Halorhodospira halophila: one gene and its partner. The protein of the gene in region 2 interacts with the protein of the main gene of each other region in a pairwise test. Links are inferred from orthologs where the notes say so. Each region holds a gene or a part of one and is shown on either strand. Other genes may lie near its edges.

Evidence for each region.
Region 1: the proteins of recR (region 2) and recO interact in binary tests that used the Escherichia coli proteins (3 or more experiments, as listed by UniProt). The link is inferred for Halorhodospira halophila from one-to-one orthologs.

The regions. Positions count from the first base shown.
Region 1 is NZ_NHSN01000001.1:93,177-96,485, forward strand. Bases 1-2,999 are described here. They hold recO (DNA repair protein RecO), read right to left. Parts: upstream 1,853-2,999; coding sequence 1,148-1,852; downstream 1-1,147. Other genes in these bases: acpS (holo-ACP synthase), read right to left, coding at 10-390; pdxJ (pyridoxine 5'-phosphate synthase), read right to left, coding at 387-1,124; era (GTPase Era), read right to left, coding at 1,853-2,770; rnc (ribonuclease III), read right to left, coding at 2,763-2,999. In the rest of the region: more of rnc, read right to left, coding at 3,000-3,309. UniProt on the Escherichia coli protein: Involved in DNA repair and RecF pathway recombination.
Region 2 is NZ_NHSN01000004.1:33,889-37,124, forward strand. What follows is about bases 255-3,180. They hold recR (recombination mediator RecR), read right to left. Parts: upstream 2,058-3,180; coding sequence 1,452-2,057; downstream 255-1,451. Other genes in these bases: CCR79_RS01535 (HDOD domain-containing protein), read left to right, coding at 255-1,052; CCR79_RS01540 (histidine triad nucleotide-binding protein), read right to left, coding at 1,082-1,426; CCR79_RS01550 (YbaB/EbfC family nucleoid-associated protein), read right to left, coding at 2,068-2,391; dnaX (DNA polymerase III subunit gamma/tau), read right to left, coding at 2,416-3,180. Also shown: more of CCR79_RS01535, read left to right, coding at 1-254; more of dnaX, read right to left, coding at 3,181-3,236. UniProt on the Escherichia coli protein: May play a role in DNA repair. It seems to be involved in an RecBC-independent recombinational process of DNA repair. It may act with RecF and RecO.

The DNA of each region.
Region 1 (3,309 bases), on a different replicon or contig from region 2:
CCCTGTCGATCAGCCGGTTACGAGGACCACGAAGGCAACGGCGTACTCCCGCTCGTCGCTGAGGCTCAGGGCTGCCTCATTCACCCGCAGGGCTGCGGCCCGCTCGGCGGCGGCGCCGTGGAAGCGCAGCGAGGGCTTGCCCCGGGCATCGTGGACCACCTCAAGATCGCGCAGCGTCACCCCATCGCTCAGCCCGGTGCCCAGGGCCTTGGAGGCAGCCTCCTTGGCAGCGAATCGGCGCGCCAGGAACGCCGCGGTACCGCCGGACTCTTGGAAGCCTTGCAGTTCGCCCGGCGCCAGAACACGCCGGGCGAGTCGCTCACCGTGGCGCTCCAGTGCACGCTCCAGTCGCACCACGGCCACAATGTCCGTACCAATGCCGGCAATCATGCCGCCGCCGACCGCATGAGCCGCTTCATCTCCGCCACGGCCGGCGCCAGCCCCTCGAAGACCGCGCGGGCGACAATGGCATGGCCGATGTTCAGTTCGGCCATGGCCGGGAGTGCCGCTACCGGCTCCACGTTATGGTAGTGCAGACCATGCCCGGCATTGACCTGCAGTCCGGCATCACGGGCCCGTAACGCCGCCGTCCGCAGGCGCTCGAGTTCGCGGCCCTGCGTAGCGGCATCCGGGGCATCGGCGTAAGCACCGGTGTGGAGTTCGATCACCGGGGCCCCGGCGGTCGCCGCGGCATCGATCTGGGCCGGATCGGGGTCGATGAACAGCGACACCCGGATGCCGGCCTCGCCCAGGCTGCGGCAAGCCTGCTCCAGGCGCTGCACATCCCCGGCAACGTCGAGGCCACCCTCGGTGGTCAACTCGGCGCGCCGTTCCGGCACCAGGCAGCAATCCGCCGGACCCAGCCGCGAGGCGATCCCGATCATCTCGTCGGTAACCGCCATTTCCAGGTTGACCCGGGTCTGCGTATGCCGCTGCAGCTCCTCCACGTCACGGTCCTGAATGTGCCGGCGATCCTCGCGCAGGTGGACCGTGATCGCATCCGCCCCTCCGCGCTCGGCCTCCGCCGCGGCGTGAAGGATGTCAGGGTAGCGTGTGCCGCGCGCCTGACGCAGCGTAGCCACATGATCGATATTGACACCGAGTTGAATTTGCCCCGTGGACATAGGTCTCCCAGAAAGCCGTCCCATCAACCGCGCAGCGATCGGAACATCTCGCGACTGCGCAACCGGCGCCCACCCAGATGTCGATGGAGCACCGCCCGCATCAGCCGCCGCGCCTCGCTGCGCACCGGTTCTTGCGACAAACCCTGCCCCTCCGTGGCTGCCAGTGCCAGCAGTGTAGCCCCCCGGACCTCCACGCCGCCCTCGCCCGTGCCCGCAGGCTCAGCGCCCCGCTCCGGGGTGTAGCGGTAGGCGGACTGCGGCACAACCGGCCGGCCGAGGACGTCCGTTTCCAGCTCCATGCCGTAGCCGCTCTCCTCCAGGAGCGCGAGCTCGAAGCGCCGCAGTGCGGGCTCCGCATCATCCCCAGCCAGACAATCGACGGCGATAGCGTAACGCTCCCAGGTCAGCGGGTGCGGGTCCTCCCGCCGGGTCAACGCCAGCAGGAGCTCAGCCATGTAAAACCCACACGCCAGCGCCCCACCACGCAACGCATAGCCGCGTCCGGCTTGCTCGACTTCGGTCAGGGTCTTGAGGTCGCCGCGGCCTTTCCAGACGACCTGAAGCGGGATAAAAGGCTCAAGCTGCCCGCTCCACCCCCGTCGCCGCACCCCGTTGGCAACTGCACCGATACGCCCGTGCTCGCGGCTGAACAGTTCGACCAGGGTGCTGCTCTCGCGGAAGGCTCGCCGATGAAGCACCCAGGCCGGCTGCCCCTGCGCGGTATCCATTCAATCCGTGTAACCGAGCTCGTCGAGCGCCCGCCGATCGTTCGTCCACTGCTCCTTGACCTTGGTCCAGAGCTCCAGGTGGACCCGTTCGCCGAGCATATTCTCCATCTGCAACCGGGCGCTGCGACCGATTTTCTTGAGTCGTTCGCCCCCGCGTCCGATCACGATGGGTTTCTGCCCCTCGGTCTCGACCCAGATGACCGCCGATAGCCGGGTCATACCCTCCTCGCGATGGAGCTGCTCGATCTGCACCGTGGTGGTGTAGGGAAGTTCGTCGCCGAGATTGAGCATGAGCTGTTCGCGGACTAACTCACCGAGGCGAAAGCCGAGGTCCCGGTCGGTGATCTGGTCGGCCGGGAACAGGGGTGGCCCCGCCGGAAGCTGCTGGATGATCTCCTGCTCGAGGGCATCGAGATTCTCTTTCCGGGTAGCCGATACCGGCACCAGCGCCGCGAATTCCCGTTGCGCGGCCAACCACTCCAGATGTGGTAAAAGCAGCCGTTTGTCCTGGACCCGGTCAACCTGATTCACCGCCGCAATGACAGGGGCGTCGACCTCGGTGAGGCGTTCCAGGACCCTCTGGTCGTCATCCTTCCACTCTGTTCCGCGGACGACGAAGACGACCACATCGATATCTTCCAGCGCGCTGTGGGCGGCCCGGTTGAGCTGGCGATTCAGGGCACGCTTGGCGGATTGGTGCATGCCCGGCGTATCGACCAGCACCGTCTGGGATCCGGGGCGATTGAGAACGCCCAGGATACGGTGCCGAGTGGTCTGTGGCTTGCGCGTGACGATGCTCACCTTCTCGCCGAGCAAGGCGTTGAGCAGCGTCGATTTACCGACATTGGGCCGACCGACCAGTGCGCACAGCCCGCTGTGCTCGAGCGTCGCAATCGCCTCGGTTGATCCATTACTCATGGCCGGAGCCTCCTCCTTCCGCCGACTCGGCGCCGATCTCGACGAGCATCGCCTCGGCGGCGCGCTGCTCGGCCTGCCTGCGGCTGCCGGCCTCACCGACCGTTTTCTGCTCGCTGTCGCTGAGTCGGCACTCGACCTGAAAGCGCTGATGGTGGGCTCGTCCGCGGACATCCAGCACCTGGTAGCCGGGCAGGGGACGGCGCGTCGACTGCAGAACCTCCTGCAGGCGAGTCTTGGGGTCCTTGAGCACCGCCTGCTCCGGCAAGCTCTCCAGTCGCGGACGATACAAGCCGATGATGACTTGCGACGCGGTCTCGAAGCCCGCGTCCAGGTAGACCGCGCCGAACACCGCCTCCAGGGCATCGGCCAGGATGGAGTCACGCCGGTGGCCGCCGCTCTTGAGTTCGCCGCCGCCCAGGCGAAGATGGTCACCCAGTTCTATGTCCCGCGCGATGGCCGCTAGGCTGGAGCGATTGACCAGGCTCGCGCGCAACCGCGACAGCGTACCCTCGCTATCGCCCGGGCGCCGGTGGAATACC
Region 2 (3,236 bases):
TGTGGAGCCACGACGAGGGCCGGGTGATGCGCACCATCCACGAGATGGCGCCGGAGCCCGCCTACGCCTCCGAGGCGGAGTACGTCGCCCTGGGCTTCTCCCTGGGGGAACTCAACCTGGCCCTGGCCCAGCAGTGGCAGCTGCCCGCCCTGGTGGCCGAATCCAGCGAGGCGCTGGCCGCCGACACGCGCTCGCCGCGCAGCTGGGCGGTGGGCCTGGCCACCCGGCTGGCCGCCCTGGCCCGCCAGGGGTGGCACCACCCGGAGATGCCGCCGCTGCTCGACGCCCTCGCCGAGCTACTCGAACTCGACGACGAGGCCACCCGGGCGGAGATCTCCGCCGGCGCCGCCGAGGCCGCCGAGCTGCTGCCCTGGAAACCGGTGACCTTCGCCCCGCTGCTGGGCGAGACGGACGAGGACGAGCCGGAACAACCGGCTCGCGCGCCGATCAGCGAGACCTCCGACAACCCCTACCTCTCCGACGGCACCGCCAAGGGCGGCGTCTGCCTGGCGCCGCGTCGCGAGGTCTTCCAACGGGTGCGCCATGAACTGGAGAACCGCGACTACGCGCGCTCCGAGGCGCAGATGCGCCGCCGCCAGGGCCGCGTCTCGCCCCGCGACTGCATCCTCAACCTGGTCCTCACCGGGCTCTACGACGGCCTGGGGCTGAGCCGCGTGCTCTACGCCCAGATGCTCCCGGACGGCGAGACCCTGGCCGGACAGTACGTCCTCGGCGCCGCCGGCGACCCGAACTTCCACCGCTTTCGGGTGGACCTCGCCCGCCCCTCGCTCCTGCAGGAGCTGATGGCGAAGCCATCGGCGGTGTGGCTGACGCCGCAGCGCTACGAGCGGATCCGGCACCGCGTGCCGCAGCCCCTGCACGCCCTCGCCGACGGCCGTTCGGCCTTCCTCGCCGCGGTGTTCGCCAACGGCCGCCCGCAGGGGATGGTCTACGCCGACCGCCACCGCATCGACAACGCCCTCGACGAGCCGAGCTTCCAGGCGTTCCGGCGGCTCTGCGCCCTCGGCGGCCAGCGCCTCGGCGAGCTGTAGCCCACGACCCGCGGCGGCGGCCGCGGCGCTCAGCCCGGCGGCCAGGTCATCTGCCGGCCACCGAGCAGGTGCAGGTGCAGGTGGTGGATCTCCTGCCCGCCCTCGTCCTTGCAGTTGAAGACGGTGCGGTAGCCACGCTCGCTGAGGCCCTCCTGCTCGGCCAGGGTGCGGGCGGCGGTGAACATCTCGTTGAGCAGTTCGCCGTCGTCGGCGGTCAGATCGTGCAGCGTCGGCACGTGGCGCCGCGGGATGATCAGGATGTGGGTCGGCGCCTGGGGATGGAGATCCCGAAAGGCGATCACGTGCTCGCCGCTGTGGACGATCTCCGCGGGGAGTTCCCCGGCGACGATCTTGCAGAAGATACAGTCGGTCATCGGTGCCTCCTTTTCCGGCCGATGCTCAGCCCTCGTAATCCCGCCGCCCCATGAAAGCGTGAGAGAGGGTCCCCTGGTCCACCTGCTCCAGCGCGCCGCCCATGGGCACCCCGTGGGCGATGCGCGTGGTGCGCACCCCGCGCTCGGCGGCCAGGCTCTGGACGTAGTGGGCGGTGGCCTCGCCCTCGATGGTGGGATTGGTGGCGAGGATGATCTCTTCGACCTCGCCGGCATCCAGCCGCTGCTGCAGCCGATCCAGCCCGAGCTCTTCCGGGCCGATGCCGTCGAGCGGCGACAGCGCCCCGCCGAGGACGAAGTAGAGCCCCTGGAAATCCGTGGCCTGCTCGAGGGCAAAGACGTCGGCGCTGCTCTCGACCACGCAAAGCAGCGTACGACGGCGCTGCGGGCTGGCACAGAGCCCGCAGCGCTCTTCCTCGGTCAGCAGCCCGCAATCGGGGCAGTGGCCAACGCCCTCCACCGCCCCCTGCAGCGCAGCGGCAAGCTGCCGGGCGCCGTCACGGTCGCGCTGGAGCAGATGCAGCGCCATGCGCTGCGCCGTCTTGGTGCCCACTCCGGGCAGACGGCGCAGCCCCTCGACCAGCTCGCGCAGCCGCGGCGAGTAGACGCTCATCGGCTGCCGATCAGAACGGCAGCTTCATCCCCGGGGGCAGGCCCATGCCCTCGGCCATGCCGGACATGCGCTCCTGGCTCTCGCGCTGGACCTTCTGCACGGCGTCGTTGACCGCCGCCGCCACCAGGTCCTCGACCATCTCGCGGTCGTCCTCGAACAGCGAGGGGTCGATCTCGACCTTGCGCACCTCGTTGCGCCCGGTCATGGTCACCTTGACCATACCGGCCCCAGCCTCGCCGCTGACCTCCATGGCAGCGATCTCCTCCTGGGCCTTCTGCATGTCCTCCTGCAGCTGCTGGGCCTGCTTCATGATATTGCCGAGTCCGCCCTTCATCGCCTTCTACCTCGATGCTCGTCTTTACGGATGATTGCTCTCGCCATCGGCCGGCCGCACGCCGTGGAGCTGGCCGTCGAAGGCCTCGCACAGCCCCTGCAGCCCGGGGTCCGCGGCCAGGGCCCGCTCCGCGTCGGCCTGGCGCTCGCGGGTCTGCTGCCGTTCGGCCATCGCCGGCGTCCACCGGGTCGGGCCGATGTCGATGCGCAGGGTGATCGCCTCGCCGAAGAACCGCCCCAGCGCCGTCTGCAGCCGCTCGCGCCGCTCGGCATTGTTCAGGTATTCGTGGCTTTCGTCCAGCCGCAGGATAACACGCTCCCCCTCGCGGCCGACCCACTCGCACTGTCCGGCAAGCATGCGCAGCGGCCCGTCGAGCTCGCCGACGATCCGCGTCCAGCGCGCCGCGCCCTCCTCGTCGTCGCTGGCCGGCTGCGGACCCGCCTCCGCGCCTTCAGCCGGGGGCGGCGCCGACGCCGGAGCCCCATCCCGGGGCGCGGCCGCACCCAACCCCGCTCCCGAGGGCGGCGCGTTCGCCACAGACGGGCCGGCCCCACCGCCGGCCGCCGCCCCACCACTGCCCGCTGGTGCGCTGATCCGCGGCGCCGTCTCGGCGGGTCGGAAGGCGTGCATGCGCAGCAGGGCCATCTCGAAGCCGGTGGCCGGGTCCGGTGCGTAGGGCAGATCGCGGCGGGCATTGACGCCGATCTGGTAGTAGAGCTGCAGATCCTCGGCATCGATGCGCTCGGCCAGCGCCAGCAGCCGATCGCGTTCGGGCTCGTCCTCGCCGATGGCCGAGGGCACCTGCTGCGCCAGGGCCAGGCTGTGCACCGTGGCCACCAGCTCGG